Regions from separate parts of the Streptomyces sp. TG1A-8 genome, predicted to be linked through region 2. Evidence: riboswitches for the same ligand, from Rfam matches in the RefSeq annotation. Region 2 holds a riboswitch; the other holds the start of a gene.
The links. A riboswitch is a leader RNA that binds a small molecule or an ion and turns the genes downstream of it on or off. The one in region 2 is predicted to bind glycine.
Positions count from the first base shown of each region.

Region 1: it holds a riboswitch for glycine, as region 2 does, so the genes downstream of both, gcvT (glycine cleavage system aminomethyltransferase GcvT) here and gcvP (aminomethyl-transferring glycine dehydrogenase) in region 2, are expected to answer to the same signal.

Region 1 is NZ_JASTLB010000001.1:2,272,522-2,288,104, forward strand. Features, by position in the region: gene QQY24_RS09455 (enhanced serine sensitivity protein SseB C-terminal domain-containing protein) at 243-1,037, opposite strand; gene QQY24_RS09460 (enhanced serine sensitivity protein SseB) at 1,335-2,102, opposite strand; gene QQY24_RS09465 (AAA family ATPase) at 2,167-2,835, opposite strand; glycine riboswitch at 2,989-3,088, shown strand; gene gcvT (glycine cleavage system aminomethyltransferase GcvT) at 3,242-4,369, shown strand; gene gcvH (glycine cleavage system protein GcvH) at 4,478-4,855, shown strand; gene glyA (serine hydroxymethyltransferase) at 4,870-6,135, shown strand; gene QQY24_RS09485 (L-serine ammonia-lyase) at 6,253-7,620, shown strand; gene QQY24_RS09490 (thioesterase II family protein) at 7,645-8,412, opposite strand; gene QQY24_RS09495 (GH25 family lysozyme) at 8,703-9,257, shown strand; gene QQY24_RS09500 (NADPH-dependent F420 reductase) at 9,280-9,939, opposite strand; gene QQY24_RS09505 (EF-hand domain-containing protein) at 10,127-10,339, opposite strand; gene QQY24_RS09510 (beta-propeller fold lactonase family protein) at 10,528-11,715, opposite strand; gene QQY24_RS09515 (polysaccharide deacetylase family protein) at 11,715-12,515, opposite strand; gene QQY24_RS09520 (ATP-binding protein) at 12,609-13,112, opposite strand; gene QQY24_RS09525 (enoyl-CoA hydratase/isomerase family protein) at 13,395-14,162, opposite strand; gene QQY24_RS09530 (Ig-like domain-containing protein) at 14,243-15,469, opposite strand.
Region 2 is NZ_JASTLB010000001.1:5,909,340-5,924,922, forward strand. Features, by position in the region: gene QQY24_RS26065 (mannose-1-phosphate guanyltransferase) at 1-428, shown strand, start outside; gene QQY24_RS26070 (DUF881 domain-containing protein) at 558-1,463, shown strand; gene QQY24_RS26075 (small basic family protein) at 1,460-1,792, shown strand; gene QQY24_RS26080 (DUF881 domain-containing protein) at 1,798-2,700, shown strand; gene QQY24_RS26085 (FHA domain-containing protein) at 2,891-3,721, shown strand; gene QQY24_RS26090 (MerR family transcriptional regulator) at 3,759-4,496, shown strand; gene QQY24_RS26095 (bifunctional nuclease family protein) at 4,583-5,056, shown strand; gene QQY24_RS26100 (MerR family transcriptional regulator) at 5,312-5,992, shown strand; gene QQY24_RS26105 (DNA polymerase IV) at 6,061-7,473, shown strand; gene QQY24_RS26110 (PRC-barrel domain-containing protein) at 7,519-7,890, opposite strand; glycine riboswitch at 8,009-8,103, shown strand; gene gcvP (aminomethyl-transferring glycine dehydrogenase) at 8,271-11,156, shown strand; gene QQY24_RS26120 (molybdopterin-binding protein) at 11,207-11,626, opposite strand; gene QQY24_RS26125 (ABC transporter ATP-binding protein) at 11,655-12,740, opposite strand; gene modB (molybdate ABC transporter permease subunit) at 12,799-13,656, opposite strand; gene modA (molybdate ABC transporter substrate-binding protein) at 13,653-14,480, opposite strand; gene QQY24_RS26140 (molybdopterin-binding protein) at 14,697-15,092, opposite strand; partial or broken gene QQY24_RS26145 (amino acid transporter) at 15,163-15,583, opposite strand, start outside.

The DNA of each region.
Region 1 (15,583 bases), 3.6 Mb from region 2:
CGTCGCGATCACCCGCCAGGGGGGACGGGGAAAGTATGCGCAACCGTGATGCAGTCCGGGGGATTCCGTTATCCGATCGGCGGGTAACGGCGAACGGACGCGGGGCAGTTGGGACCTAACGACAATTTTTGCGTGGTTCGGGACGTTCGGCCGTCATCTACGCGCGAAGAGACGGGCCGGGAACGTGGATCCTGCCGCCGGGACTCCCCAGCGCCGTTTCCGGCGGACCGCCGGCGGACCTGTCAGTAGCCGCTGCCTACCGGAGGGTAGCCGTACCCGGTGGCCGGGGCCTGCGGCGGGGGCGGCGCCGCGTGGGCCCCGCGGTCGTAGAACGGGCGGGCGTTGGCCCGCATCCACATCACGACCGGGTCGTGCTCGTCGGTCATCGCCACCGTCGACACGGGCAGCCCCTCGGGGACGGCGCCGACGGACTGCTGCATCATCGCGCGCACCGAGTCCACCGCGGCCGGGGAGGTGTCGTACACGTCCAGGCCCAGGGCGAGGTACGGCGCGCCGAGCGCGGGCTGCACCCAGGCGCGGCGCAGCGAGCGCAGGGCCGGGGTGCGGTGGGCGTTCTGCGCGAGCAGGGCGTAGAACTGCGGGATCTCGATGCCGGGTTCGGACAGGCGCAGCGGGCCGGCGGGCTGGCGGTCCAGGCCGGTGGCGATGCGGCGCAGGTCCGGCCAGGGGACGCCGACGCCGCCGCCGGGGGCGTGCGGGTTGAGCCAGAGGCCGTAGTGGTCCGGGTAGAGCGTGCGGGCCACGTCGAGCCCGTCGGCCACCTCGTAGGAGCGGTTCCAGCCACTGGCCGACAACTCCTGCGCGGACGTCACGCAGGGGGCGTAGGGGAAGCCGTCCACCTCCATGTTCCCGTACTGGGCGTCCGGGGATCCGGCCTGGCCGTGCCACAGCAGCATCCAGACCTGGCCGGAGGACGGGGTGGCGAGGGCGCGCAGCAGTGCCTCGTAGGCGTCGTAGCGCCCGGGGGTGACCTGGCGCAGCATGTGTTCGACACTGCCGCTCGGGCTCGCGCTCACCTGTCTTACCGCCCCTTCTCGTGGAGTGCCCCGCGTGTGGGGGACAGCTTATGCGTCCGGTGGCCCGGGGCCCGGTGTCCGTCCGCGGCCCCCGGCGTCCCCCGGGCCGGGCGGCGGTGCCGGCCGCTGGGGCCCGTCGTCCGGACCCCGCCGGGCTCGCGGGCCCCGGCACCGCACCCCGCCGCGCCGTCGTCGGCTGCCGCGGCTGCCGCGGCTGCGCCGTGACGCCCTCCCCCGCCTCGCGGTGCACGGCGCCGGACCCCGCTCCCCGATCCGGCCGGATCCGAACGAAAGACCCTAGTGGCCGAACTGGTAGAAGGGACGGACGCTGGTCCTGAGCCAGTCGGCCACCGGGTCCTGGGCCACGTCCAGCAGCACCAGGTTGACCGGCCACCTGACCGGGACCCTGCCGAGGGCCCTGCCGAGGGCTTCCAGGGGGAGGGCCCTGAGGTCGCCCTCCGTCTGGGACAGCTCCACGCCCACGAACATCACCGGTTCGGCCGTCTCGACGGCGGCCAGGCAGCGGCGGGCCGCCAGGACCACGCCCGTCCCGGCGAACTCGGCGGAGGCGGCGGAGAGGAAGTCGACCGGGTCGTCCTGCCAGTCGGGCTCGAAGAGGCGGACGCGGCCGCCGGAGCCGGGTCCGTCCAGCGGGGTGCGGCCGGTCCGGCACAGCTCGGCCACCGCCTCCGGCGGGAGCGGGACGCCGACCACCCCGCCGGGGTTGACGGCGATGCCCGCCTGCGGGGGCAGGCCGCGGGCGAACTCCACGGCCGGGGCGATGGTGTAGGACAGGTGGGAGCCGGCCGCCTGGCGGAACTGCTCCTCGGAGCTGAAGACCGGCACGTAGACCTGGCCGTCGATCTCCAGGGTGGGCAGGTCCAGCGCGCCGCTGTGCGGGCCGCCGCCGTTGGGCAGCGGGACCCAGACGAAGCTGCGGCCCAGGACCTCCACGATCCGGCCGCCGGCGCCGGGTGCCCCGAGGGAGACCGAGAGCACCTCCTCCAGCTCGTTGCCGGGCCAACCGCCGTGCGGGTGGGGGTGCGCCTGTGCCGGGAAGTCCATCTGCCTACCGCCTGCCGAGAACCGTGCTGTGGCCCAAAAGGCTAACGGGTGCCCGGGGCGGTCCTCAGCCGGTGAACACGATCCGCCGCAGGGCGTCCGCCGCGGCCCGGTCCAGCAGGACCGCCGAGCCGCATCCCGCGGGCGGCTCCCCCCTCTCCACCGCGTCCAGCAGGCGGGCGCTCGCCCTGCGGTGGCGCCGGAAGGCGTACCGGGACACGCCCCGGCCGCGCTCGCGCTGGCCCTCCCGGGCGGTGCCGGGGGCGACGTCGAGCAGGAGCAGGTGCAGGGTGCCGCCGCGGCGGCGCGCCTCGTGGGCCAGCCAGGCGCGCACCCAGGCCTGGGTGCCGCAGTCGTGCACGACGGCTCCCTCCCCGGTGCGCAGGACGCGGCGCAGCCCGGCGTAGTGGGCGAGGCGGACCAGGGGGCGGTAGAGGGCGTACGGCAGGCGGCGGGGCAGGCGGGCCGCCCAGCGGTCGCGGGCGTCCTGGGAGTCGACGCGGTGACCGGGGACGGCGCGGCGCATCAGCGTGGACTTGCCGCTGCCGGGCAGGCCGGTGACCACCACCAGGTCGCGGGGGCCGAAGAGCAGGGCGTGCGGACTGCGGCCGGCGCGGTCGCGCAGGTCACGGACGACCGGGGCCGGGCGCCCGGCCGCGCGCCGGCGGGCCGGGGCGGAGGGCTGCTGCGGTACCGCGACACCGGCGGTGGCGGCGCAGGCCGTGGTCCTGTTCACCGTGATCGTCCTCCCCAGTGGGCACGGTCGTCTCATGCCCGTCGCGTGTAAAGGGAAGGTAATGCCCGATGTCCGGCGGTTCGGTGCGCGTTCGACCACAGGTCCGTCACGACGAGCCGCTATAGTGTGCCCCCCAACTGCATACCGGCCGCTTGAATCCGCGCGGGAGAGTCCCCGGCAGCACTGACGCCGGGGCGCCGAAGGAGCAAGTCCCTCCCTTGAATCTCTCAGGCCCCGTTACCGCGCGGGCGAGGCACATCTGAAAAGCGGGCCGCCGTGACGGCGGTCCCACCCACGGTGCAAGCCGTCGACCACTCCCAGCGAGGGTCGCGGCGAACCTCTCAGGTTCCGATGACAGATGGGGAGGAAGATTCCTCGCCCGTCATCCCTGGGAGACGACCGACCGATGAGCAGCACCGACCCCACCGGACCGCGCCGTACCGCGCTCGATGCCCTGCACCGCTCGCTCGGCGCGACGATGACCGACTTCGCCGGCTGGGACATGCCCCTGCGCTACGGCTCCGAACGCGACGAGCACATCGCCGTGCGGACCCGGGCCGGCCTCTTCGACCTCTCCCACATGGGCGAGATCACCGTCACCGGCGCCGGAGCGGCCGCCCTCCTGAACCACGCCCTGGTCGGCGACATCGCCTCCGTCGGCGTCGGCCGCGCCCGCTACACCATGATTTGCCGGGCCGACGGCGGCATCCTGGACGACCTGATCGTCTACCGCCTGGCCGAGGCGGAGTACCTGGTCGTGGCCAACGCCTCCAACGCCCAGGTGGTGCTGGACGCGCTGACCGAGCGGGCCGGGGGCTTCGCCGCCGAGGTCCGTAACGACCGGGACGCGTACGCCCTGATCGCGGTCCAGGGCCCGCGGTCCCCCGGCATCCTGAAGTCCCTCACGGACGCCGACCTGGACGGCCTGAAGTACTACGCCGGCCTGCCCGGCACGGTCGCCGGCGTGCCGGCACTGATCGCCCGTACCGGCTACACCGGCGAGGACGGCTTCGAGCTGTTCGTGAAGCCGGAGCACGCCGTGGAGCTGTGGCAGGCGCTGACCGGGGCCGGTGAGGGCGTCGGCCTGGTGCCGTGCGGCCTGTCCTGCCGGGACACGCTGCGCCTGGAGGCGGGCATGCCGCTGTACGGGCACGAGCTGACCACGTCCCTGACGCCGTTCGACGCCGGGCTCGGCCGGGTGGTGAAGTTCGAGAAGGAGGGCGACTTCGTGGGCCGCGAGGCGCTGGCCGAGGCCGCCTCCCGGGCCCGGGAGAACCCGCCGCGGGTCCTGGTGGGCCTGGTCGCCGAGGGCCGCCGGGTGCCGCGCGCCGGGTACGCCGTCGTCGCGGGCGGCGCCCGGATCGGCGAGGTCACCTCCGGCGCCCCCTCCCCCACCCTGGGCAGGCCGATCGCCATGGCCTACGTCGACGCGGCGTACGCGGCGCCGGGCACCGGGGGCGTCGGCGTGGACATCCGGGGCACCCACGAGCCGTACCAGGTCGTGGCACTGCCCTTCTACAAGCGCCGGAAGTGACACCGCCGTGCCCGCGGCGGTGATGTCGGGCACACCGGCACCGCTCACGCGCGCCCTCAGCACTCCCCCCTTCACCAGCACTCCCCCGCGTACAGGAGAATTCAGGCCATGAGCAACCCCCAGCAGCTGCGCTACAGCACGGAGCACGAGTGGCTGTCCGCCGCCGAGGACGGCGTCGCGACGGTCGGCATCACCGAGTTCGCGGCCAACGCGCTCGGCGACGTCGTCTTCGCCCAGCTCCCCGAGGTCGGCTCCACGGTGACCGCGGGCGAGACCTGCGGCGAGCTGGAGTCGACCAAGTCGGTCTCCGACCTGTACTCGCCGGTCACCGGTGAGATCACCGAGATCAACGAGGACGTCGTCGCCGACCCCTCGCTGGTGAACTCCGCCCCCTTCGAGGGCGGATGGCTGTTCCGGGTGCGCGTCACGGAGGAGCCGGCCGGCCTGCTCTCGGCCGACGAGTACACCGCCCAGAACGCCGGCTGAGGAGTCGTGGCCGTATGACTGTCCTGAACACGCCCCTGCACGAGCTGGACCCGGAGATCGCCGCCGCGGTCGACGCCGAGCTGGTCCGCCAGCAGTCGACGCTGGAGATGATCGCCTCCGAGAACTTCGCGCCGCTGGCGGTGATGGAGGCGCAGGGCTCGGTCCTGACCAACAAGTACGCCGAGGGCTACCCGGGCCGCCGCTACTACGGCGGCTGCGAGCACGTCGACGTCGCCGAGCAGATCGCCATCGACCGGATCAAGGAGCTGTTCGGCGCCGAGTACGCCAACGTGCAGCCCCACTCCGGCGCCTCCGCCAACCAGGCGGCCCTCTTCGCGCTGGCCCGGCCCGGGGACACCATCCTCGGCCTGGACCTGGCGCACGGCGGCCACCTCACCCACGGGATGCGGCTGAACTTCTCCGGCAAGCAGTTCGACGTGGTCGCCTACCACGTGGACACGGAGACCGGCCTGGTCGACATGGCCGAGGTCGAGCGGCTGGCCAAGGAGCACCGCCCGAAGGTGATCATCGCCGGCTGGTCGGCGTACCCGCGGCAGCTGGACTTCGCCGCGTTCCGCCGGATCGCCGACGAGGTCGAGGCGTACCTGTGGGTCGACATGGCGCACTTCGCGGGCCTGGTCGCGGCGGGCCTGCACCCGAACCCGGTCGAGTACGCCGACGTCGTCACCTCCACCACGCACAAGACGCTGGGCGGTCCGCGCGGCGGCGTCATCCTCGCCCGGCAGGAGTTCGCGAAGAAGCTGAACTCGTCCGTCTTCCCCGGTTTCCAGGGCGGTCCCCTGGAGCACGTGATCGCGGCCAAGGCGGTCTCCTTCAAGGTCGCCGCCTCGGAGGAGTTCAAGGAGCGCCAGCGGCGTACCGTGGAGGGAGCGCGGATCCTCGCCGAGCGGCTGACGGCCGCCGACGCCCGCGCGGCCGGCGTGAACGTCCTGTCCGGCGGCACGGACGTCCACCTCGTCCTGGTGGACCTGCGCGCCTCCGAGCTGGACGGCCGGCAGGCCGAGGACCGGCTGCACGAGGTCGGCATCACGGTCAACCGCAACGCGGTCCCGGACGACCCGCGCCCGCCGATGGTCACGTCGGGCCTGCGGATCGGCACGCCCGCACTGGCCACCCGCGGCTTCACCGCCGAGGACTTCGCCGAGGTCGCGGACGTGATCGCCGAGACGCTCAAGCCGTCCTGCGACACGGAGTCCCTCAAGGCCCGGGTGAAGGCCCTGGCCGGCAAGCACCCGCTGTACCCGGGTCTGAACAAGTAGATCCGTTCCACCCCGTACCGCGCACGCCGCACGACCCGGAAGGCGTGCGCGGTACGGGCCGGTGCCCACCCCCGCACCGCACCCCCTTGTGCACCACCCCCGTAGCGAGGAGTTCCCGTGGCCGTCTCGGTCTTCGACCTGTTCTCGATCGGCATCGGCCCGTCCAGCTCCCACACGGTCGGCCCGATGCGCGCCGCGCGCATGTTCGCCCGCCGGCTGCGCAACGAGGGCCTGCTGGAGTCGGTCGCGTCCCTGCGCTGCGAGCTGTACGGCTCACTCGGCGCGACCGGCCACGGCCACGGCACCCCGAAGGCGGTGCTGCTCGGCCTGGAGGGCGCCTCGCCGCGCACGGTGGACGTGGAGACGGCCGACGAGCGGGTGGCGGGCATCCGGCGGGCGGGGCGCCTGCGGGTCCTCGGCGAGCACGAGATCCCCTTCTCCTACGACGACGACCTGGTGCTGCACCGCCGCGAGGTGCTGCCGTACCACGCCAACGGGATGACGGTCCGGGCCCGCGACGCCTCCGGCGCGGAGCTGCTCGCCAAGACGTACTACTCGGTCGGCGGCGGCTTCGTGGTGGACGAGGACGCGGTCGGCGCGGACCGCATCAAGCTGGACGACACGGTCCTGAAGTACCCCTTCCGCACCGGCGACGAGCTGCTGCGCCGCACGCGGGAGACGGGTCTGTCGATCTCCTCGCTCATGCTGGAGAACGAGCGGGCCTGGCGCACGGAGGAGGAGATCCGCGCGGGCCTGCTGGAGATCTGGCGGGTGATGCGGGAGTGCGTCCGGCGGGGCATGTCCCGCGAGGGCATCCTGCCGGGCGGGCTGAGGGTGCGGCGCCGCGCGGCCGTCTCCGCCCGCCAGCTGCGCGCCGAGGGCGATCCGCTGGCGCACGCCATGGAGTGGCTCACCCTGTACGCGATGGCGGTGAACGAGGAGAACGCGGCCGGCGGCCGCGTGGTGACCGCCCCCACGAACGGCGCGGCCGGGATCATCCCGGCGGTCCTGCACTACTACATCGACTTCGTCCCCGGCGCCGACGAGGACGGCGTGGTCCGCTTCCTGCTGGCCGCGGGCGCCATCGGCATGCTGTTCAAGGAGAACGCGTCCATCTCCGGCGCCGAGGTCGGCTGCCAGGGCGAGGTCGGCTCCGCCTGCTCCATGGCCGCGGGCGCGCTGGCGGAGGTGCTGGGAGGCTCGCCGGAGCAGGTCGAGAACGCGGCCGAGATCGGCATGGAGCACAACCTGGGCCTCACCTGCGACCCCGTCGGCGGCCTGGTGCAGATCCCCTGCATCGAGCGCAACGGCATGGCCGCGGTGAAGGCGGTCACGGCGGCCCGGATGGCGATGCGCGGCGACGGCTCGCACAAGGTGTCCCTGGACAAGGTCATCAAGACGATGAGGGAGACGGGCGCGGACATGTCCGTCAAGTACAAGGAGACGGCGCGGGGCGGCCTGGCGGTGAACATCATCGAGTGCTGAGCGGAGGGGACCGGGACGGCCGCGTCAGCGGTTCGCCGGCACGGAGGCGCCGGCCGGGGCCGGGCCCAGGGCCGCGTGGATGCCCGCCCAGACGGACGGCTGTCCGGGGACGAGGAAGAAGTGGCCGCCGGGCAGGACGTGGCGGGTGAAGGCCCGGCTCGTCAGCTCGGCCCAGCGGTCCACCCCCTCGGTCCGGACCACGGGGTCGTCCGCGCCGGTGAACGCCGTGACCGGCACCGGCAGGGGCGGCCCCGCGACGTGGCGGTAGGACTCCACCAGCGCGAAGTCGTTGCGCACGTAGGGCAGGATCAGCTCCCGCAGCTCCGCGTTGTCCAGTGCCTCGGCCTCGGTGCCGCCCAGCCGCCGCAGCTTGTCGACGACCGCCTGGTCCCCCTCGCCCGACACCCGGTCGACGGCGCGGTCGGGATCGTGCGCGGCGGCGCCCCCGGAGACGAACAGGTGCACCGGCGCGACGCCCGCGTCGGTGAGGAGCCGGGCGGTCTCGTAGGCGACCAGGCTGCCCATGCTGTGCCCGAACAGGGCCACGGGCCGGTCCAGCAGGGGCCGCAGCTCGTGCGTGACCATCTCCGCCAGCCGGCGGGCGTCGCCGACCAGGGGCTCGCCCAGCCGGTCGGCGCGACCGGGGTACTGGACCGCGCACACCTCCACGGCGGGCGAGGCCGACCGGTGCCAGGTCCGGTAGAACGCCGCGGAACCGCCCGCGTGCGGGAAGCAGACCAGCCGCGTCGCGGCGTGGGGCCGCCTGTCGAAACACCGGAACCAGTTGGACATGCCCACCCCGTACTCGCGCTCCGCACCGACGGCCGCGGCGCCGGGCCGCCCCCTGACGGTGGGTGGCCTCCCGACGGGTACACCCGGCCGGCGCGATGCTAACACGGGCCGGTGGTGCGGAGCTTGGGCCACTGCGGCGCCGACACAAGCCCCTGACCAGCCAGTTGGCCGCGTCCGTGGCCCGGGGGCCCGGCCCTGCGGGCACGCGTCCGGGGCGGGAGCGCGGCCGGGTCCCGGGCGACGCGCCGCTGTGATGTTCCGACCGGGCCGCCACAGGGCACAAACCACCCATGCTGCACGGCATCGACATAAGCGCGTACCAGTCGTCCTCGTACGACACGGACGGCATCTCGTTCGTCTTCATCAAGGCGACGGAGGGCCGTTCGTACATCAATCCGAAACTGTCCGCCCAGACCAAGCGGGCCCGGGACGCCGGCCTGGTCGTCGGCTTCTACCACTTCCTGTGGCCGGGCCACATCTCCGCCCAGGCCGAGTACTTCGTCGCGCACGCCCCCGAGAAGGCGGGCGACCTGCTCGTCGTCGACTGGGAGACGACGAGCGAGGGCACCCATGCCAGCAACGCGGAGAAGGACCAGTTCATCCGCAAGGTGAAGGAACTACGGCCGCACAACCGGGTGCTGCTGTACGCCAACCGGAACTACTGGCTGAACGTGGACACCACCTCGTACGCCGGCGACGGCCTCTGGATCGCCGACTACGTGAGCGCGGGCAATCCCCGCATCAAGGCCAGGTGGCGCTTCCACCAGTACACCAGCGACCCGCACGACAAGGACGTGGCCGACTTCGCCAGCAAGGCCGCACTGCGCGAGTGGGCCACGCCCTGAGGCGTCCCGGGCCGGCAGCGGCCTAACCGCGGAAGTCCGCCGGCCGTTCCGGGGACGCCGCCGTCAGCGCCTTCTTCACGGCCTCCACGCCCGCCCGCAGGCCGTAGACCGGGGTGCCCGGCTGCTGGCGCCAGGAGTCGTCCAGGCCGCCCGTGTCGACGGTGTCGAAACCGAGCGCGTCGATGAGCTCGCGGACGCGCCGCTTGGCGGCCTCGTCGTCGCCGGCGACCGGCAGGGCGATGCGGTCGGGATCGCCGGCCGGGCGGGGGCGGTCCAGGATGTCCTGGGCGTAGGTGCCGTTGAAGGCCTTGATCACGGGATGGCCGAGGTGCCGTTCGGTCCAGCGGCTCTCGGTCAGGCCCTCGTCCTCGATGGCCGCGATCCGGCCGTCGCGCTGCGGGTAGTAGTTGCCGGTGTCGATCACGGCGACGCCCTCGGCCGCGCCGTCCAGCAGGCCGGACGGCAGGTCGGGCACCGCCTTCAGGGGGACGGTGACCACGACGACCTCGGCCCCCCGGGCCGCCTCCTGCGCGCGTACCGGGGTCGCGCCGGTCTCCTCGGCCAGTTCCGCGAGCGTCTCGGGGCCGCGCGAGTTGGCCACGGCCACGTCGTGGCCGAGTGCGGTGAGCCGCCGGGTGAGGTTGCCGCCGATGTTGCCCGCGCCGATGATGCCGATCCTCATGACAGGTCCCTCCAGTTCGATGCATGCGCATGCTCCTGACGGAGGGCGTCAACCCCGGTCGCGGACCGGCTATTCCGGCGGGTGCGCCAACCGGGTGAGGCCGGCCGGAACCGGGGGCGGAGCCGTGGCCGGACGCGGCGGAGGGGGCGCCCGCCACCACTCGGGGCGGGCACCCCCTCCGGGCGCGTCACTTGCTCAGGTAACCCCAGAACTCGTCGAACGACAGCACCTTGTCGCCGTTGAGGTCGCGGGTCCTGATGAGGGCCTCCGCCACCGTCTCGGTGACGTTCCAGTCACCCTGCCGGGCCAGGGCGGACTTGAACTCCGCCGCGGTGATGAATCCGTCACCGTCCGCGTCGATCCGCTGGAACTGCTTGCGTGCTTCCTCGATGTCCGCCACCGATCCGCCCCTTTTGCTCGTGTTTCCCGCGCCGTACTGGCGTACTGACGCTGGTCAGATTAACGGCCCGTACGCGCCTCCGGTGCGGCGCCCGCCCGGGCGGGACCCCCGCGGGCGCGGGACGGGGTCCCCCCGGACGCCCGTCGGCGCGCGGGCACCGGGCGGGCGGGCGGCCCGGCGGCGCCGCTTCAGCGGAAGATGCCGGTGTGCCCCAGGGAGTAGCGGCCGGGCTGCGGGTAGACGGCGAGGCCGTGCGGGCCGCCGCCGACCTTGACGCGGGCCAGTTCCGCGCCGGTGCGGGTGTCGATGGCGTACACCTCGGCGTCGTAGCGGCCCGAGAGCCACAGCACCCTGCCGTCGGCCGAGACCCCGCCCATGTCGGGGCTGCCGCCGCCGGGCAGGTGCCACTTCCTGGTCAGCCGGCCGCGGGTGAAGTCGAAGACCGAGACGGAGCCCTCCCCCCGGTTGGAGACGTACATCTCGCGCGAGTCCCGGCTGATGTACAGCCCGTGGGCGCCCTTGCCGGTGGCGAGGAACCGCGGCTCGGTGAAGGCGTCGCCGTCCAGGATCCACAGCCCGTTGGCCATCATGTCGGCGACGTAGAAGCGCTTGCCGTCGGGGGAGATCTTGACGTCCTGCGGCATGGCGCCCCGGAACGGCAGCTTCTGCCGGGCGACGACCGCCATCCGCGCGGTGTCGACCTTGAGCAGGTCCCCGCTGAACTCGCAGGAGACGATGAAGTACCGCCCGTCAAAGGAGAAGTCGGCGTGGTTGACGCCGTAGCAGTCCACGGGCACCGACCTGACGACCCTCATGGTGTGCGCGTCGCGGAAGACGAGCCGGCGGTCCATGGAGGCCATGACGACGGCGTGCTTGCCGTCGGGCGTGAAGTAGAGGTTGTACGGGTCGTGCACGTCGACCGGCGTGCCCGCCCTGCCGGTGCGCGGGTCGATCGGGGTGAGGCTGTTGCCGAGGTCGTTGTTGACCCAGAGGGTCCTCAGGTCCCAGGACGGTACGACGTGCTGGGGCTGCCGGCCGACCGGGATGGTCCCGACGACCTTGTAGGTGCGGGGGTCGATGACGGTGACGGTGTCGGATTCGGTGTTGGGGACGTACACCCGGGCGGGGAAGTCCCTGACGACCGGGGAGAGCCGGCCCGGCCGGTCGGCGGCGTAGACGTCGGCCGGGTCCTGCACCGGCGGCATCCCGGGCAGGGCGTTCGCCTGCCGCCCCCTCACCTGCGGGCGGTCCGGGGCGGTGCTGCCGCGGGCCTCCCCGGCGCGGTGCGGGGTGCCGTCGCCGCACGCGGACAGCAGGGTCAGGGCGGCGAGGGCGGCACCGGCGGCCAGCAGGCGGGCGGCGTTCGTGGATCGCATCAGCTCAGCAGCTCCGTGGTGGTGACCGCGCGCAGTCCGCGGCGGCCGAGTTCGTCGAGTACGGCGGGGAGGGCGGCGGCCGTGTCGGGATACCCGAAGTGCAGGCTCACGACCGAGCCGGCCCGCGCCTCGGCGAGGACCTTGCGGGTGACGGCGTCGGCGCCGGGGCGGGTGTGGTCGAGCGAGTCGACGTCGTAGGACAGCACGTGCGGGTAACCCGCGGCGCGGGCCAGCCGGATGACGAGCGGGGAGGCGGCCGGGGAGCGGGAGGGGCGGAACCAGGTGCCGATGGAGCCGGTGAGCCGCCTGAGCCGGTCCGCGCAGTCGGTGATCTCCCGGCGGGCCTCGGCCTCGGGCAGCGCGTTGACGGCGACGTGCCGCTGGGTGTGGTTGCCGAGGTCGTGCCCGCCGTCCAGGATGCGGCGGGCGAGGTCCGGGTGGGCGTCCAGCCAGGTGCCGACGGCGAGCACGGTGAGCCGGGCGCCGCGCTGTTCGGCGGTGCGCAGCAGGGCGCCGGCCAGGCCGGGGTCGCCCTGGCCGTGGAAGGTGAGGGCGACCTGGGGGCGGGTGCGCGGACCGTGGGTGATCTGGGCGGGCCGGCCGGGGCGGGCCCGGGGGGAGGGCGCCGGGCGGGAGGCGGCCGGGGGGCGGCCGGACGCGCGGGCGGGCGGGGCGGGGGTCGCGTCGTCCGGCGGGGCGTCACGGCCGGCACCGCAGCCGGCTGCGAGCGCTCCTGCGGCGACGAGCCCGGCGCCCGCCCGCAGCGCCCCGCGTCGGTTGGTCGTGGTCACCCGCACCATTTAAGGGGTGAAGGACGGGAAAACCACCGATTGACCCCTTTGTGGGGCTTTTCCGGGTCGCGGCGCGGTCCGGCCCGCAGCGCGGCCGACGGCCTAGTGGCCGGCGACCTTCATCTCGAACCACGTCGTCTTGCCGCGTGGCAGCAGGTCCACGCCCCAGCGGTCGGCCAGTTCGTCCACCAGGAACAGGCCGCGGCCGCTGACGTCCGTCTCCCGGACCGGCATCAGACAGGGCAGCCCGCGCGAGGGATCGCGGACCTCGACGCGGATCCAGCCGCGGCGGCGGCGCATGCGGAGGACGAAGACACGGGCTCCGGTGTGGCGCACGGCGTTGCCGACGAGTTCGGAGACGAGCAGGACCACGTCCTCGGTCATCCCGGGGGGCAGCCCCCAGTGGCGCAGGACGACGACCTGGGCGAGCCGGCGCGCGGTGGCGGCGGACTCCGGGCGGGACGGCAGCGGGACGTCGGCCTCGGCGGGGTTGCCGTACAGGTCCAGCGCCTTGAGCGCTCGCTCGTCCTCGACCGCGGGCGACCAGCGCGCCGCGGTCGCACGACTGTCTCTCCGCGGCTGTCCGATGCCCTCCAGCCCCGCCATGCCCCCATGATGGCCGCCCCCGGGGGGCTCCGTGGCCGTTCCGGAGGAATACGCCCCCCGTACGCTCCCGCCGCCCACCCCCCCGCCGGCATATGCCGGCGACATGCCGATGTCCGGAGCAGCCCGTGCGACCTGCGGTGACGGCTCACTTCCGGGCAATCGTCAGGCTCCCTCGACGAGGCAGGCTTAAGGTTGCGTTAAGGCTCCCATAAACCGCCCCATTGAGGGACCCGGATCGGACAACCCGTCAATTAAAAGGCTTTCGGGGAAAGTTCACGAGGTTCAGAGGAACTTCGCCTTGCCCGGTCCTTCCTCCACGAAACTGCGCATTCCCCGCTCGCGGTCCTCGGTGGCGAACAGGCCCGCGAACCAGTTGCGCTCCACGGCCAGCCCGGTGCCCAGGTCGGTCTCCAGGCCGGTGTCGACCGACTCCTTGGCCGCGCGCAGCGCGATCGCCGGGCCCTGCGCCAGCCTCGCGGCCCAGGCGTGCGCCTGCTCGTACACCTCGGCGGCCGGGACGACCCGGTCCACCAGGCCGATGGCGAGGGCCTCGTCGGCCTTGACCTGGCGGCCGGTGAAGATGAGGTCCTTGGCCCGGGAGGGGCCGATCAGCCGGGGCAGGCGCTGGGTGCCGCCGGCGCCCGGGATCAGGCCGAGGAGGATCTCGGGCTGGCCCAGCTTGGCGTTGTCGGCGGCGATGCGGAAGTCGGCGCACAGGGCCAGTTCGCAGCCGCCGCCGAGTGCGTAGCCGGTGACCGCGGCGACGACGGGCTTGGGGATGCGGGCGACGGCGGTGAAGGAGTCCTGCAGGGCGCGGGCGCGCAGGACCATCGCGGCGTGGTCCATGTCCTGCATCTCCTTGATGTCCGCGCCCGCCGCGAACACCCGCTCGCCGCCGTAGATCACCACGGCGCGCACGTCCTCGCGGCGGGTGGCCTCCTCGGCGAGTTCCTTCAGCCGGTCCTGGACGGCGACGTCCAGCGCGTTCATCGGCGGACGGTCCAGACGCAGGGTTCCGACGCCTTCGGCGACTTCGAGAGTGACGGTCATGCCGAGCAGGTTAACGGGGACCGACGGCGGCGGGCCCGGTGCCGTCGGTCACGGCACCGGGCCCGCGCCCGCGGCCGGGGTCACTTCTTCCAGTCGGCCCAGGACATGTTCCAGCCGTTGAACCCGTTGTCCGGGGCCACCGTCTCGTCGTGGGAGTTCTTGACGACCACCACGTCGCCGACGATCGAGTGGCTGAACATCCAGGCGGCCGGGGCGGAGGCGTCGGAGCCGCCGCGCACGTCGCGCAGGCCGACGCAGCCGTGGCTGGCGTTGTAGTGGCCGAAGGCGCCGCCGCCCCAGTAGTTGCCGTGCAGGAAGGTGCCGGAGGTGGTGAGGCGGATGGCGTGCGGCACGTCCTTGATGTCGTACTCGCCTCCGTAGCCCACGGTCTCGCCGTTCATCCGGGTCACGGTGAGCTTCTCGCTCATGACCATCTGGCCGTTCCAGGTGTCGTAGCCGGGCTTGCCGGTGGTGACCGGGATGGTCTTGACGACCCTGCCGTCCTGGGTGACCTTCATCGTGTGCTTCCGGGCGTCCACGACGGAGACCTGGTTGCGGCCGATGGTGAACTCCACGGTCCTGTGCTGCTTGCCGTAGACGCCCTCGCGGCCCTGGACGCCGTCGAGGTCGAGGTCGACGGTGACCTTGGTGCCCGCCTTCCAGTACTTCTCCGGGCGGAAGTCCAGGCGGTCGTTGCCGAACCAGTGTCCCTCGACGTCGACGGGCGGCTCGGTCCTGATCCTGACGGCCTTCTCCACGTCCTCGGGACGGGTGATGCCCCGGGTGAAGCGGAGGGAGAACGGCATGCCGACGCCGACGGTGGAGCCGTCCTCGGGGGTGAAGTGGCCGACGAAGGTGTTCTTCGGCGTGAGCGTGGTGAACGTGGAGTCCTCGGCGGCCTCGCGGCCCCGGGAGTCCTTCGCGACCGCGTGCACGGTGTACCTGGTGGCGGCGGCCAGGTGGGCCGACGGGGTCCAGGAGGCACCGCCGCCCGTGATGCTGCCGTCGACCTTCACGCCCTTGGCGTCCTGGACGGTGACCTCGGTCAGCCTGCCCCGGGCGACGCTGACCTTCAGGGCGCCGCTGGTGTCGACGCCCTTGGCGCCGGTCGCGGGCGCGATGCTGACGGCGGCCGCCGACTGCCCGCCCTGCCGCGCACCGGGGCCGCCGCCCTCGGCGTCCCCCGCCCCGGACCCGGAGTCCCCGCCCCCGCCACAGGCGGTCAGGGACAGCAGCAGGGCGCCGGCTATGACCCCCGGCCCCTTGCGGCCCCGCCCCCGGCTCCTCGCCGGCCCCGCCCCCGGTATCGGCCGCACGTTCAAGTCGTTCTCCCCTCCAGAGCCCCAGGTCAGGCCCATGCCCCCGCGCGTCCGGCGCGCGCATTGGCGCATAGTAACCGCCGGGTTCGGAGCGGGGTGCGG
Region 2 (15,583 bases):
GGGTGGGCGGCGAAGAGGGCACCATCTTCGGCGGCGACGGCAAGGGCGGGTTCATCGTCCCCGAGTTCAGCAGCGTCTACGACGGCACGGCGGCCTTCGTGCGGCTGATCGGGCTGGTGGCGCGCACCCAGCTCACGCTGAGCCAGATCGACGCGCGGATCCCGCGGGCGCACGTCCTCAAGCGGGACCTGGCGACCCCGTGGGCCGTCAAGGGCCTGGTGATGCGGCGGGTCGTCGAGGCGGCCGGAGAGCGCTCCGTGGACACGACGGACGGCGTGCGGGTCGTGGAGAGCGACGGGCGCTGGGTCATGGTCCTGCCCGACCCCGCCGAGGCGGTCACCCACCTGTGGGCCGAAGGTCCCGACGACGCCTCCGCGCAGGCCCTGCTGGACGAGTGGTCGGCCGTGGTGGACAGCGCCGGGCGGTAGGCCCGGCGGTCCCGGGCGGCGAAAACCACCGCACGCGCGCGTGCCGGACAAGTGTCCCCAAGGGGGCCTGTCCGGCACGCCGGTGGGGCCGTTCGGAGGTACGGGCCGCGACATGCGACGATGTGCGGCATGCCGCAGCAACCCCCCGTTCGGAGCAGTCCCGCGCGGCCGCGCCCGGACGCGTCCATGTCGTTGATCACCAACGTCATGGACCACAGCCTCGACGACGGGTACGCCGAGGCCGCAGCCCGCAGGAAGTCGCGGGGCGAAGGCGGGCTGCCGAAGACCCTGCGGGCGAAACTGGGCCTGGCCGCCGGTCTGGTGCTGGCGGCCCTGGTCGTGACCGTGGGCGCGGCACAGGCGCGCGTGGCCGCGCCCGTGGTGGCCAAGGAGCGCCAGGAACTGATCGACCGCATCGACCGCGGGACCTCGGCCGCGGACAGGCTCGAAGGCGAGGTCGACACGCTGCGCGACGACGTCAGCGCCCGCCAGCGGGCGGCGTTGAAGAACAGCGGGGGCGACGCCGAGGCGGACCTGATGGGTGTCCTGTCGGGCGCGACCGCGGTGCACGGCCCGGGCGTCAAGCTCGTGGTGAACGACGCCAAGGAGGCCAGCACCGGCGGCGACGGCGCCGATCCGCGCGAGACCTCGGGCTTCTCCGACACCGGACGGGTGCGCGACCGGGACATGCAGCGCGTGGTCAACGGGCTGTGGGCGTCCGGGGCCGAGGCCGTCTCCATCAACGGGCGCCGGCTGACCGCCCTGTCGGCGATCAGGGCCGCGGGAGACGCGATACTGGTCGACAACAAGCCGCTGGTGCCGCCGTACACGGTGCTGGCGGTGGGGGACGGGCGGAAACTGAGCACCGGCTTCCAGAACGGCGCCGACGGCCTGTACCTGCACGCCCTGGAGGAGGACTACGGCATCCGCGCCACCATCTCCACGGAGGGCGACGTCCGCCTGCCCGCCGCCCCGAGTGTGATCGTACGAACAGCACGGCCGAACGCCGGCACAACCGAGAAGGGCACATCGTGATCGCCGTACTGGGCCTCGTCGTGGGAGTCGTGGCCGGCCTGTTGGTCCGGCCCGAGGTTCCGGCGGTCGTCGAGCCGTACCTGCCGATCGCCGTGGTGGCGGCCCTGGACGCCGTCTTCGGCGGTCTGCGGGCCATGCTCGACGGCATCTTCGACGACAAGGTCTTCGTGGTGTCGTTCCTGTCGAACGTGGTCGTCGCCGCGCTGATCGTGTTCCTGGGCGACAAGCTGGGCGTGGGCGCACAGCTGTCCACGGGCGTCGTGGTGGTGCTGGGCATCCGGATCTTCTCCAATGCCGCGGCGATCCGACGGCACGTGTTCCGGGCGTGACACGGATGAGCAGCCAGCACGAGCAGCCGCACAACAGGCTGCGCAAGGAACTGCCCGACGAGGTTCCCGCGCCCGCCGGGACGGAGCCCGCCGGGACGGAGCCCGCCGGGACCGAACCCCCCTCGGCCGGGTCCGCCGGGACCGGGTCCGCGCGCACGCCGCGGGGCGCGGCGCCGCGGGATCGGCTCACCGGGCGTCAGCGGCTGATCGACGGCCTGTGGCCGCCGCGGCTCACCCGGGCCCAACTCATCGTGGCCCTGCTGCTGTTCGGCCTCGGGTTCGGGCTGGCCGTGCAGGTGGCGTCCAACAGCGACAGCGGCAGCGCGCTGCGCGGCGCCCGCCAGGAGGACCTCGTTCGCATCCTCGATGAACTGGACGACCGCACCCAGCGTCTTGAGGACGAGAAGCAGGGACTCGAGAAGCAGCGCCAGGAACTGCAGAGCAGCTCCGACCAGGCCGCGGAGGCCCGCAGGCAGACCGCCGAGAAGGAGAGGCAACTCGGCATCCTGGCGGGCACCGTGGCGGCGCAGGGTCCCGGCATCACGATGACGGTCGGGGACACGAAGGGGACGGTCAAGGCGGACATGCTGCTCGACGCGGTCCAGGAGCTGCGCGCGGCCGGCGCGGAGGCGATCCAGGTGAACGGGGTGCGCGTGGTCGCGAACACGTACCTGACCGACGCGGGCAGGGGGGTGAACGTCGACGGGAACAAGATCAACGCCCCCTATCGTTTCAAGGTCATCGGCAAGCCGCAGGACCTCGAGCCGGCGTTGAACATCCCCGGAGGGGTGGTGCAGACCCTGGAGAAGGAGCAGGCCACCGTGGCCGTCGAGCGGTCCGACAAGATCGTCGTGGACGCCTTGCGACAGGCGGAGCAGCCTGACTACGCTCGGTCGTCCTCCCAGTGAACCGGCGGTGCATGTGCGGTGTCCGGCAGGGGCATGAGCTTGCGGGGGGTCGGCGCACCGAAGGGGTGGTGCGTGGTGGAAACTGTTTGGCGGACACGGACGTTGTGAGGATGTCCGGGTCGGCCGGTGTAGGCAATCAGGGTTCGTCCTGCCCCACGGGCGGGTCTGTTTCGGTCAAGGGGAATCGCCCGTGAAGTTGTTTGCGAAGTTGTTCGGCAAGAGCGCGCGAGAAGGCAGCGGCAACGCGACCGCTCGTCATCGCGCACAGCCCGACGCGGAGGACCAGCGCCCGCTGTTCCGCGACCAGGTCGCTGGTCCGGGCGGTGACATTTCCGGAGGTCAGGGCGCCGCGTCGGTTGACCCTGCACAGGCCGGCGGCATAGGTTTCGGGCAATCGTCAGCCTCAGGTGCGGGTGGAGGGTTCACGCCCGGTCCGTACGCGTCGAACGCCCCCGCGGGTCAGCCGCGGCAGGAGGATCCGTCCATGTCGGTCCTGGTCTGTACGAGGTGCGGCAACCGGAACGCGGAGAACGCGCGGTTCTGCTCGAACTGCGGTGCGCCGCTGCGGCCCGGTCTGACCCCGGAGCGCGCGTCGGAGACGACCTCCACGATCTCGATCTCGGGTCTGGAGGCCTACGACGCGGAGGCGACGGGCCAGACGCCGCTGCCGATGCTCTCGCCCGAGGCGCAGGCCGCGGTCGACGCGCTGCCGCTGGGTTCGGCCCTGCTGGTGGTGCGCCGGGGACCGAACTCGGGCAGCCGTTTCCTGCTGGACAGCGACCTGACCACGGCGGGCCGTCATCCGCAGAGCGACATCTTCCTGGACGACGTGACGGTCTCCCGCCGCCACGTGGAGTTCCGGCGCTCCCCGGACGGTTCGTTCACGGTCGCCGACGTGGGCAGCCTGAACGGCACGTACGTCAACCGCGAGCGGATCGACCAGGTCGCCCTGTCGAACGGTGACGAGGTGCAGATCGGCAAGTACCGGCTGGTCTTCTACGCGAGCCGGCACGGCATCTGACCCCCGGACGCCCGTCCGGGGACCCCAGGGAAGGTCCATGCCTCGAACACCGAGCGGCGGTGCCCGAAGCGGTGCCGCCGCCACGGACAGTGGGCCGATGAGCATCGGCACGGTGCTCGGCGTGCTGCGCGACGAGTTCCCGGAAGTCACCATCTCCAAGATCCGCTTCCTGGAGTCGGAGGGGCTCGTGGAGCCGCAGCGGACCCCTTCCGGGTACCGCAAGTTCAGTCCCCAGGACGTCGAGCGCCTCGCGCACGTCCTGAGGATGCAGCGGGACCACTACCTGCCGCTCAAAGTGATCCGGGAGCACCTGGACGCCGTGGCGCGCGGCGAGGCCGTGCCGCTGCCCGTGGTGGGGCGCCAGCGCACCGGGGAGGACGCGCCGGCGCCGCCGGAGCGGCCCACGGTCGCCCGGGTGGGCCGGACCGAGCTGCTGGCGGCGGCGCAGATCGGCGAGGACGTGCTGCGGGAGTGGGAGTCCTACGGGCTCGTCGCCGCGCTGGAGGACGGGGCCTACGACGCCGAGGCCGTCACCGTGGCCTCGTTGATCACCGAGCTGGGCCGGTTCGGGATCGAGCCGCGCCACCTGCGGGTGATGAAGGCCGCCGCCGACCGCGAGGCGGGGCTCGTGGACCAGGTGGTGGCCCCGCTGAGGCGCCACCGCAACCCGCAGACCAGGGCCCACGCCGAGGCCCGCACGAAGGAACTGGCGGCGCTCACGGTGAGGCTGCACGCGGCGCTGGTGCAGACCGCCCTCGGGGTGCGGCTGCCCTGACCGGACGGCCGTCGCGGTGTTCCGGATCGGGCACCTGTTCCCGGCCCGACTACCCAAACGTCCCGGGCACGGCCTAGGGTTGCTGTGTGAACGAGCTCGATGTCGTAGGTGTCCGGGTGGAAATGCCCTCCAACCAACCGATCGTGCTCCTGCGCGAAGTGGGGGGCGACCGCTACCTCCCCATCTGGATCGGGCCGGGGGAGGCCACGGCGATCGCCTTCGCCCAGCAGGGCATGGCCCCCGCGCGGCCGCTGACCCACGACCTGTTCAAGGACGTGCTGGAGGCCGTCGGCCAGGAGCTGACCGAAGTGCGCATCACGGATCTGCGTGAGGGCGTCTTCTACGCGGAACTGGTGTTCGCCAGCGGGGTCGAGGTGAGCGCCCGTCCCTCCGATGCCATAGCGCTGGCTCTGCGTACGGGGACGCCGATCTACGGCAGTGACACGGTGCTCGACGACGCGGGCATCGCGATTCCGGACGAGCAGGAGGACGAAGTGGAGAAGTTCCGCGAGTTCCTCGACCAGATCTCGCCCGAGGACTTCGGCACCAGCAACCAGTGAGGAAGGCGGCGGGGCGGCCCGGGGACCCCGGCCGACCGCCCGGCCCCCCCGCGGTCGGTGCGGCGGCAATTGCCACCGGCCCTTGAGAGCGTCCTCCGGCTCCGCGTGAGCGCATTCGGCTAGCCTTTCCCCGCGATGGGACACGGGAAACCACTCTCAGGGGGATTATCACTCGGCGTGCCGAGTGTGGCGATCGTTGACGCGCCCCAGGTGACTGCCTACCGTCGAGAAGGCAGGTCAAGGACGGAGGTCGGCGTGAGAACCAGCGGCGACGGTACGGCTGGGGGTGCCCCCGGACGCGGTTTCGGGGAGAGCGGCCCGTACCCCTCCCCGAGCTCCCAGCCGCGTTCGAGCGGGGATCGTCCGCAGGCCGGCGGCGCGGTCGACCGCGTTCCGCAGCGACCGACGGCGCCCGACGGCGGAGGGGCGGCGTCCATGGCGTCCGAGGAGATCGGCTACCGGGGGCCCACGGCCTGCGCGGCCGCCGGCATCACGTACCGGCAGCTCGACTACTGGGCCCGCACCGGCCTGGTCGAGCCCAGCGTGCGGCCCGCCTACGGGTCGGGCACCCAGCGTCTCTACAGCTTCCGGGACGTCGTCGTCCTGAAGATCGTGAAGCGGTTCCTGGACACCGGGGTCTCGCTGCAGAACATCCGCACCACCGTCCAGCACCTGAGGGAACGCGGGTTCCGCGACCTGGAGCGGATGACCCTCATGAGCGACGGCGCCACGGTCTACGAGTGCACCTCGCCGGACGAGGTCCACGCCCTGCTCCAGGGCGGTCAGGGCGTCTTCGGCATCGCCGTCGGAGTGGTCTGGCGGGACGTGGAGAGCGCGCTCTCGCAGCTGCACGGGGAGCGCGTGGACACCGGCGAGACGCTCGTCGGGCACAACCCCGCGGACGAGCTGGCCCGGCGGCGCAACCGGGCGGTCTGACGCCGCGGTGCGGCGACCGGCACCCGCCGGGCGCCGCATTGTCAGTGGCGTGGTGCAGCATCGGAGACGTGAGAAACGCGCCCACGATCCTGCACCTCGACATGGACGCCTTCTACGCCTCGGTGGAGCAGGCGTCCAAGCCGAGCCTGCGCGGGAAGGCCGTCGTCGTGGGCGGGCTCGGGCCGCGCGGGGTGGTCGCCACCGCCTCGTACGAGGCACGGGTCTTCGGAGTGCGCTCGGCGATGCCCATGGCCCAGGCGCGCCGGCTCGCCCCGAACGCCGCCTACCTCGTGCCGCGCTTCTCGCTCTACCGGTCGGTCAGCGAGCAGGTGATGGCGCTGCTGCGGGAGCTGTCGCCGCTCGTGGAGCCGCTGAGCCTGGACGAGGCGTTCGTGGACCTGGAGGCCGGGGGATCGGCCCGGGACGAGGATTCGGCGCGGCTGGCCGGTGCGAGGCTGCGCGCGGACATCCGGGCGGTGACCGGGCTCGCCGGGTCGGTGGGGCTCGCCGCGTCCAAGATGCTGGCGAAGATCGCCTCGGAGCGCGCCAAACCCGACGGCCTGGTCCTGATCGAGCCCGGGACCGAGCGTGTGCTGCTGGCCCCCCTGTCGGTGCGCACCCTGCCCGGGGTCGGGCCGGCGACCGGGGACCACCTGCGGCGGGCCGGGATCACCACGGTGGAGGAGCTGGCCGAGGCGGGCGAGGACGAACTGGTCCGGCTGCTGGGCAGGGCGCACGGGCACGCGCTGTACGCCATGGCGCTGGCACGCGACGACCGGCCCGTGGTGGCCGAGCGGGAGACGAAGTCGGTGTCGGTGGAGGACACCTACGACGTGGACATCCACGACCGGCTGCGGGTCGGCCTGGAGGTGCGGCGGCTCGCCGACCGGTGCGTGCGGCGGCTGCGCGACGCCGGCCTGTCCGGGCGGACGATCGTGCTGAAGGTGCGGCGGTACGACTTCTCCACGCTGACCCGCTCCGAGACGCTCAGGGGACCCACGGACGATCCCGCGGTGATCCGGGAGGCGGCCGCGCGGCTGCTGGAGGCCGTGGACACCACGGGCGGGGTGCGGCTGCTCGGCGTGGGCGTCTCCGGGCTCGCCGACTACACCCAGGAGGACCTGTTCGCGCAGGCGGCGGGTGAGCGGGTCGTGGAGACGGCGCAGGAGGCAGCGCCCGAGACGGCCGAGGAGCAGCCGGAGCGGGCCGAACGGCAGTGGCGCGCGGGACAGGACGTCCGGCACGCCGTACACGGGCACGGCTGGGTGCAGGGCAGCGGGCTGGGGCGGGTCACCGTGCGCTTCGAGACGCCGGACTCGGAGCCGGGGCGGATCCGCACGTTCCGGGCCGACGACACCGCCCTGGAGCCGGCGGAACCGCTGCCGCTGGTGCCGGGGACCGCGGAGGGCGGCGCGGGGCGGGGACCCGCGCCGCCCGTTCCGGCCGCCCCGGGCCGGGGACGGGCGGCCGGGGGAGCGTAGGGGCTTGGCGCGGCCACCCGCCCGGGCGGGTGGCCGCGCCAAGCCTCAGCCCTCCTCCGTGCCCGCCAGCCTGCCGAAGTCGCGGTCCGGGACCGTGGGGGGCGGGGCCACGTCGAGGCCGTAGTGGTGGTAGAGCTGGAGTTCCTGCTCCGGGGAGAGGTGGCGCCCGACGCCGAAGTCGGGGGCGTCCTTGATGAGCGCGCGCTCGAAGGGGACCTGGAGGGCGCCGTCGACCAGTTCGCTGGGCTCCAGGGGGACGAAGGCGTCCCGGGAGAAGAGACCGGTGCGTATCGCCGCCCACTCCGGCGCCCCCGTCGCGTCGTCGAGGTACACCTCGTCGATGGTGCCGATCTTGGTCCCATTGCGGTCGAACGCCCTGCGGCCGATCAGGTGGCGCGGATCGATGTCGGTCTGCACGGTCCCTCTCCCTCCAGTGGTCGCAACTCATCCGTAAGCACTACGAAAGGGCACATCGAAGGAGGCGGCCACTCGAAACCCCGTGCGTCGGCCTCGCTGGTAGGCTGGCAACGGTTGTCGACCCCGTGCGGGAGAGTCCTCCGACCAGCTCGGAGGCGCCGAAGGAGCAACTCCTCCCCGGAATCTCTCAGGCCCACGTACCGCACGGACGAGGCCACTCTGGAAAGCAGGGCGGGTGCCGACGGCCTCCGCCCTCACCGACGGGGAAAGCCGGGCGTGCCCGGTGAAGCTCTCAGGTCGTGATGACAGAGGGGGAGGCCGTCCGGGCACCCCCGCCGGGGTGCCCCCCGCAGGTCGCGTCAGACCAGGAGGCCTCCGCAATGACCGCCCATCGCATTCCGCTCTCCGAGCTCGAAGCGGGCATCCCCTTCGAGCAGCGCCACATCGGGCCCGACCAGGAGGCGCGGGCCAAGATGCTCGCGCACGTCGGCTACGGCTCCCTGGACGAGCTGACCGCCGCCGCGGTCCCGGACGTGATCAAGAACGCCGACGCCCTCGACCTGCCCGGCGCCCGCACCGAGGCCGAGGTGCTCGCCGAACTGCGTTCGCTCGCCGACCGCAACCAGGTCCTCGACCCCATGATCGGGCTCGGTTACCACGGCACCTTCACCCCGCCGGTCATCCTGCGCAACGTCATGGAGAACCCGGCCTGGTACACGGCCTACACGCCGTACCAGCCGGAGATCTCCCAGGGGCGGCTGGAGGCGCTGCTGAACTTCCAGACGATGGTCGCCGACCTCACCGGCCTGCCCACCTCGGGCGCATCCCTGCTGGACGAGGGCACGGCCGCCGCCGAGGCGCTGGCGCTGTCCCGGCGGATGGGCAAGAACAAGAAGGGCCTCTTCCTGGTCGACGCGGACGCGCTGCCGCAGACCGTCGCCGTCATCCGGACGCGCGCGGAGCCGACCGGTGTCGAGGTCGTCGTCGCCGACCTCGGCGACGGCATCCCGGCCGAGATCGCCGAGCGCGAGATCAACGGCGTGCTGCTGCAGTACCCGGGCGCCTCCGGAGCCGTACGCGACATCAAGCCGGTCATCGACCAGGCGCACGAGCTGGGCGCCCTCGTCACCGTCGCCGCCGACCTGCTCGCGCTGACCCTGCTGACCTCGCCGGGCGAGCTGGGCGCGGACATCGCCGTCGGCACCACCCAGCGCTTCGGCGTCCCGATGGGCTTCGGCGGTCCGCACGCCGGCTACATGGCGGTGCGCGAGACGTTCGCGCGCAGCCTGCCCGGCCGTCTCGTCGGCGTCTCCGTCGACGCCGACGGCAACAGGGCGTACCGCCTCGCGCTGCAGACCCGTGAGCAGCACATCCGCCGGGAGAAGGCCACCAGCAACATCTGCACCGCCCAGGTGCTGCTCGCGGTGATGGCCGGCATGTACGCCGTCTACCACGGCCCGGAGGGCCTGCGGACCATCGCCCGCCGCACCCACCGCTACGCGGCGATCCTCGCCGAGGGCCTGAGGGCCGGCGGCGTCGAGACCGTCCACGGCGCCTTCTTCGACACCGTCACCGCGCGCGTGCCCGGCAGGGCCGCCGAGGTCGTCGCCGCCGCCCGTGACAAGGGGGTCAACCTGCGCCTGGTGGACGCCGACCACGTCAGCGCGGCCTGCGACGAGACCACCGGCCGGGCCCAGCTGGCCGCCGTGTGGTCCGCCTTCGGCGTCGACGGGGACGTGGCGGCGCTGGACGAGGCCGCGGCGGACGCGCTGCCCGAGTCGCTGCTGCGCACCGACGACTACCTCACCCACCCGGTCTTCCACGAGCACCGCTCCGAGACCGCGATGCTGCGCTACCTGCGCAGGCTGGCCGACCGCGACTACGCGCTCGACCGGGGCATGATCCCGCTGGGCTCGTGCACCATGAAGCTCAACGCGACCACCGAGATGGAGCCGGTCACCTGGCCCGAGTTCGGCGGGCTGCACCCCTTCGCGCCCGCCGAGCAGGCGGAGGGCTACCTCACGCTCATCCGCGAGCTGGAGGAGCGGCTCGCCGAGGTCACCGGCTACGACAAGGTCTCCCTCCAGCCGAACGCCGGTTCCCAGGGCGAGCTGGCCGGTCTGCTCGCCGTGCGCGGCTACCACCGGGCGAACGGCGAGGACCGGCGCACCGTGTGTCTCATCCCCTCCTCCGCGCACGGCACCAACGCCGCCAGCGCCGTGATGGCCGGCATGAAGGTCGTCGTCGTCAAGACCGCCGGGGACGGCGAGATCGACGTCGAGGACCTGCGGGCGAAGATCGAGCAGTACCGCGACGAGCTGGCGGTGCTGATGATCACCTACCCCTCGACGCACGGCGTCTTCGAGGAGCACGTCGCCGACATCTGCGCCCGGGTGCACGACGCGGGCGGCCAGGTCTACGTCGACGGCGCCAACCTCAACGCCCTGGTCGGCCTGGCCAGGCCCGGCCACTTCGGCGGTGACGTCTCCCACCTGAACCTGCACAAGACGTTCTGCATCCCGCACGGCGGCGGCGGCCCCGGCGTCGGCCCGGTCGCGGTCCGCGCGCACCTGGCGCCGTACCTGCCCAACCACCCGCTGCAGCCCGCGGCCGGTCCGGAGACGGGCGTCGGCCCGGTCTCGGCGGCGCCGTGGGGCAGCGCGGGCATCCTGCCCATCTCCTGGGCGTACGTCCGCCTGATGGGCGGCGAGGGACTGAAGCGGGCCACGCAGGTGGCCGTGCTCTCGGCGAACTACATCGCCAAGCGCCTGGAGCCGCACTACCCGGTGCTCTACACCGGGCCCGGCGGCCTGGTCGCGCACGAGTGCATCATCGACCTGCGCCCGCTGACCAAGGCGACCGGAGTGAGCGTGGACGACGTGGCCAAGCGCCTCATCGACTACGGCTTCCACGCGCCGACGATGTCCTTCCCGGTGGCCGGCACGCTGATGATCGAGCCGACCGAGTCCGAGGACCTGGCCGAGCTGGACCGGTTCTGCGACGCGATGATCGCCATCCGCGCGGAGATCGACAAGGTCGGCTCCGGCGTGTGGCCGGCCGAGGACAACCCGCTGCGGGGCGCCCCGCACACCGCGCGGGCGCTCGGCGGGCAGTGGGAGCACCCGTACAGCCGCGAGGAGGCCGTGTTCCCGGCCGGTGTCCCGGCCGCCGGCAAGTACTGGCCGCCGGTGCGCCGGATCGACCAGGCCTTCGGCGACCGCAACCTGGTCTGCTCCTGCCCGCCGCTGGACGCGTACGAGGACTGAGCGGGCCCGGTGGGGCCCCGCCCGGCGGTCCGGGCGGGGCCCCACGCGTGTCACACCGTCGCCAGCGACACCTCGGTCGCCTTGATCAGGGCGATGACGGCGGAGCCGACGAACAGGCCCAGCTCGGTGGCCGCGTCCTTCGTCACGGCCGCGGTGAGTTCACCGCCGTCGACGGCGACCTTCGCGGTGGCCATGACCTCGCCGGTCCGGAGCCGGGTGATCGTGCCGGGAAGCCGGTTGCGGATCGACAGGCCGTCGGCCCGGCTGGTGGCGAGGGAGACCTCCGTGGCCTTCACCAGGGCGCGGACGGCGGTGCCCGGGACGAGGCCGAGTTCCTCCACGGCCTCCAGGGTGATGGCCGTCACGAGGTCCTGACCGCCGTCCAGGCGGATCTCGACGGTGGCCATGACCTCGCCGGGCCGGACGGCGGTGACGGTGCCGGGGAGCTGGTTGCGGATGCTCAGTGTCATGGGCACCCACCGTAGAGCGGATGTCCGCTCAGGCCGGGTACGTGTGGGTCTGCGTCGCTTTCACGGTCGCCCAGACCGGTGCGCCCGGGTGCAGGTCCAGTTCGGCCGCGGCGACGGTGGTGAGGTCGGCGGCCAGGGGGAGCTCGCCGGTGAGGTCGGCGCGGACCCGGTCGCCGTGGGTCTCCAGGCCGGTGACCCGGCAGTGCCACAGGTTGCGGGCGCTGGAGCCGGTGGGCCGGTCCCGGAACAGCGTGACGGCGGACGGCGGGAACGCCACGAACACCGGTCCGGACAGGGCCTCGGTGGTGGTGATCCCGGCTCCGGCGGCCAGCCGCACCGCGTGCCCGTCGGCCTGCCCCCGGTAGAGGTTGAGGCCGACCAGCTGCGCGATGTAGTCCGTGCGCGGGCGGCGCGCGATGTCCGCCGGCGCGCCCTCCTGCACGACCCGGCCGTGCTCGACGACCACCAGCCGGTCCGCGAGCACCATGGCGTCCAGCGGGTCGTGCGTGACGAGGACGGCGACCGCCTCGAAGGCGGCCAGGTGGCGGCGGAGCTGGGCGCGGACCTCCACGCGGGTCCGGGCGTCCAGGGCCGCGAGCGGTTCGTCCAGCAGCAGCAGCCGGGGCCGGGTGGCCAGCGCCCGGGCCAGGGCCACCCGCTGGGCCTGGCCGCCGGACAGGCGGCGCGGCTTGGCGTGGGCGTGGTCGGCGAGGCCCATGCGCTCCAGCCAGGCGGCGGCCTGCGCGCGGGCCCCGGCCCTGCCGGCGCCCCGGCAGCGCGGTCCGAAGGCCACGTTGTCCAGGGCGGACAGGTGCGGGAAGAGCAGGTAGTCCTGGAAGACCACGCCGACCGGGCGGGACTCCGGCGGGGTCCGCTCCAGGGACGTGCCGTCCAGCCGCAGGTGGCCGTCGGAGAGCGGGACGAGTCCGGCGAGGGCGCGCAGGGCGGTGGTCTTGCCGGCACCGTTGGGGCCGAGCAGCGCGACCACGTCCCCGGGGGCGGCGCTCAGGGCCACGTCGAGCCGGAAGGAGCCCCGTGCGACGACGAGCCGGGCGTCGAGGCCCTGGCCGCCCGCGGGGTCCGGGCCGGTCGTGCGGGCACCGGTGCCGGTCATGAGGGGCGTCCTTCCCGGGCGGGCGGGCGGAGGTCCGCCGCGCGTCCTCGCCTCACCGTCACGCTCCCGTCATCCACCGGTCGCGCAGACCGGCGAGCACGGCCACGGACACGGCCAGCAGGACCAGGCTGAGGGCGATGGCGGCCTCGGGGTCGTTCTGCAGGGCGAGGTAGACGGCGAGGGGCATCGTGCGGGTACGGCCGGGGAAGTTGCCCGCGAAGGTGATCGTCGCGCCGAACTCACCGAGCGCGCGGGCCCAGGCCAGGACGGCGCCCGCGGCGATGCCCGGGGCGATCAGCGGCAGGGTGACCCGGCGGAACGCGGTGAAGCGGGAGGCGCCGAGGGTGGCGGCCGCTTCCTCGAAGCGCGGGTCGGCCGCGCGCAGCGTGCCCTCCACGCTGATCACCAGGAACGGCATCGCGACGAACGCCTCCGCGACCACCACCCCGGTGGTGGTGAACGGCAGGGTCACGCCGAACCAGGCGTCGAGCCACCGGCCGACGACCCCGTTGCGGCCGAGGGCCAGCAGCAGGGCCACACCGCCGACCACCGGTGGCAGCACCAGCGGCAGGGTCACCAGGGCCCGGACGAGTCCGCGGCCGGGGAAGTCCGTCCGCGCGAGCAGCCAGGCCAGCGGTACGCCCAGGACGAGGCTCACGGCGGTCGCCGCGGTCGCACTCACCAGGGACAGCCGCAGCGCCTGCCACACCTCGGTGCCGGTCAGCTGCTCCGGCAGGCCGCGCCAGGGGGCGCGCACGAGCAGCGCGACCAGGGGCAGCAGCAGGAAGGCCAGCGCCACCACGCCCGGCACGAGCAGCGGGAGGGGAGCACCGCGCCGGCCGGCGCGGACGCGGCGGCGCGGCGGTCCGTCCGTGCGGGGGCCGGCCGCGGCGCGGGGCCGGTCGAGCGGGGTCACGGCTTGAGGAACCCGGCCCGGCCGAGGACCCTCCGGCCCTCGGCGGACCGGACCAGCGCGACGAACGCCTTGGCGGCCCGTGCGTTGGGCGCGTTCTTCAGCAGGGCGATCGGATAGTCGTTGACCGCCCCGGCCGCCTCGGGGAACTCCACGCCCCGCACCTTGGCACCGGCCGCGCGCACGTCGGTCCTGTAGACGACGGCCGCGTCGGCCTCCTTTAGCTCCACCTTCGTCAGGGCGCTCTTGACGTCCTGCTCGTAGGACACCGGCGTGAGCTCGAGGCCGCCCTGTTCCAGGGCCTTCCGGGCGGCGGCACCGCACGGCACCGTCCTGTCGCACAGCACGACCTTCAGGCCGGGCCTGGTGAGGTCCTTCAGGGAGGACACCTTGTCGGGGTTGCCCGGCAGGGTGGCGATCTCCAGCCGGTTGCGGGCGAAGGTGGCCGGGGTACCGGCCGTGTCCTCCTTCCCCGTCACGATGCCCATGGTCGTGGTGCTGGCCGCGGCGAACACGTCCGCCGGGGCGCCCGCGGTGATGTTCGCGGCCAGGGTGTCGCTGCCGCCGAAGCTGAAGCTCACCCGGGTGCCGGGGTGCTGCCGCTCGAACTCCTCGCCCAGCGTCGTGAAGCTCTCCTGCAACGAGGCCGCCGCGAACACGGTGACCGTGCCGGACAGCGCGGAAGGGGAGGAGCCGGAGGCGCCCGGCTCGTCCGGCGCGGCGTCCGGGGAGTCGCCGGAGGAGGAGCAGGCACTCAGTGCCAGCAGGGCGGCGGCCCCGGCGCCGGCCAGCCGCAGCGTCCGGGTCCGGTGCGCGGAACGGGTCATCACGGGATCTGCTCCTCGGGTCCTGGCGAACGGCTGCCGCGCGCTGTCGCGCCCTGTGGCGGTCGGGCACGTGCGTGCCGTGATGATACTGCCGCATGTGCCAGGCAGGAATCCTCCGTCGGGTCGCATGAGCGGGAGTGCGGGGGCGGAAGGGTGGCATGTGCGTTCCCGCGGTGCCTTCCGCGTGGCCACCGGGAGGCGCTCCGCCGGGCGCGGTCAGACGCGGTCGACGTGTACGTTCGTGGACTTGACGCGCGCGGTGGCCTCCACGCCGACCTCGAGTCCCAGTTCCTCGACGGCTTCCCGGGTCAGCAGGGAGACCAGCCGGTGCGGCCCCGCCTGGATCTCCACCTGGGCGGCGACGTCGCCGAGCTTGATGGCGGTGACGATGCCCGGGAAGGCGTTGCGGACCGAGGTGGAGGAGGCGCCCTCCTCGCCGCCGCCGGCCCTGGCCAGCTCGACCGAGAAGGCGGCGAGGTCCCGCCCGTCGATGAGCCGTCGCCCGGACTCGTCGCGGTGGGTGGCCACCCGGCCGGCGTCGGCCCAGCGGCGGGCGGTGTCCGGGCTGACGCCGAGCAGCCGCGCCGCCTGGCCGATCGTGTAGGACTGCATGCCGGTCACGATAGGGCCACCGCCGGGCAGCCCGCGCGGGCGGGTGCCCGGCGCCGGCACGGGCGCGTCGGCCGGTGTGGACGCGGGGGCGCCGGGCCCGGTGCGGTCCCGCCTCGCACGGGACCTCCCGGGTGACCGGGGCGACCTCGCCCCGTCCGAGGAGGAAGAAGCGCAGGAAGTTCCTGAACGGGTTGCCCTCGGGTCGTTCGAAGTGGACGTGCGGTGCGCAGCCGGTGGGGCCCCGGACGCGGAGGAGGAACGCGACCGGGGCGTCGGGGACGGAGGGCGGCTCCACGGTCAGGACGCGGTGGCGGTGGTGCAGGATCTCGCCGCGCACGGTCAGGCCCGTCCCGAACCCGGACGGGTCGGTCACCGCGACCTCGACGAAGACGAAGTCCTCTGCCCGGGCAGGTCGTTGCCGGCCCGGACCTGCTCGATCTTGTCGCGGTACTGGGCCCGGTCGCGCCGGTCGCGCTCGTCGGCGACGAACC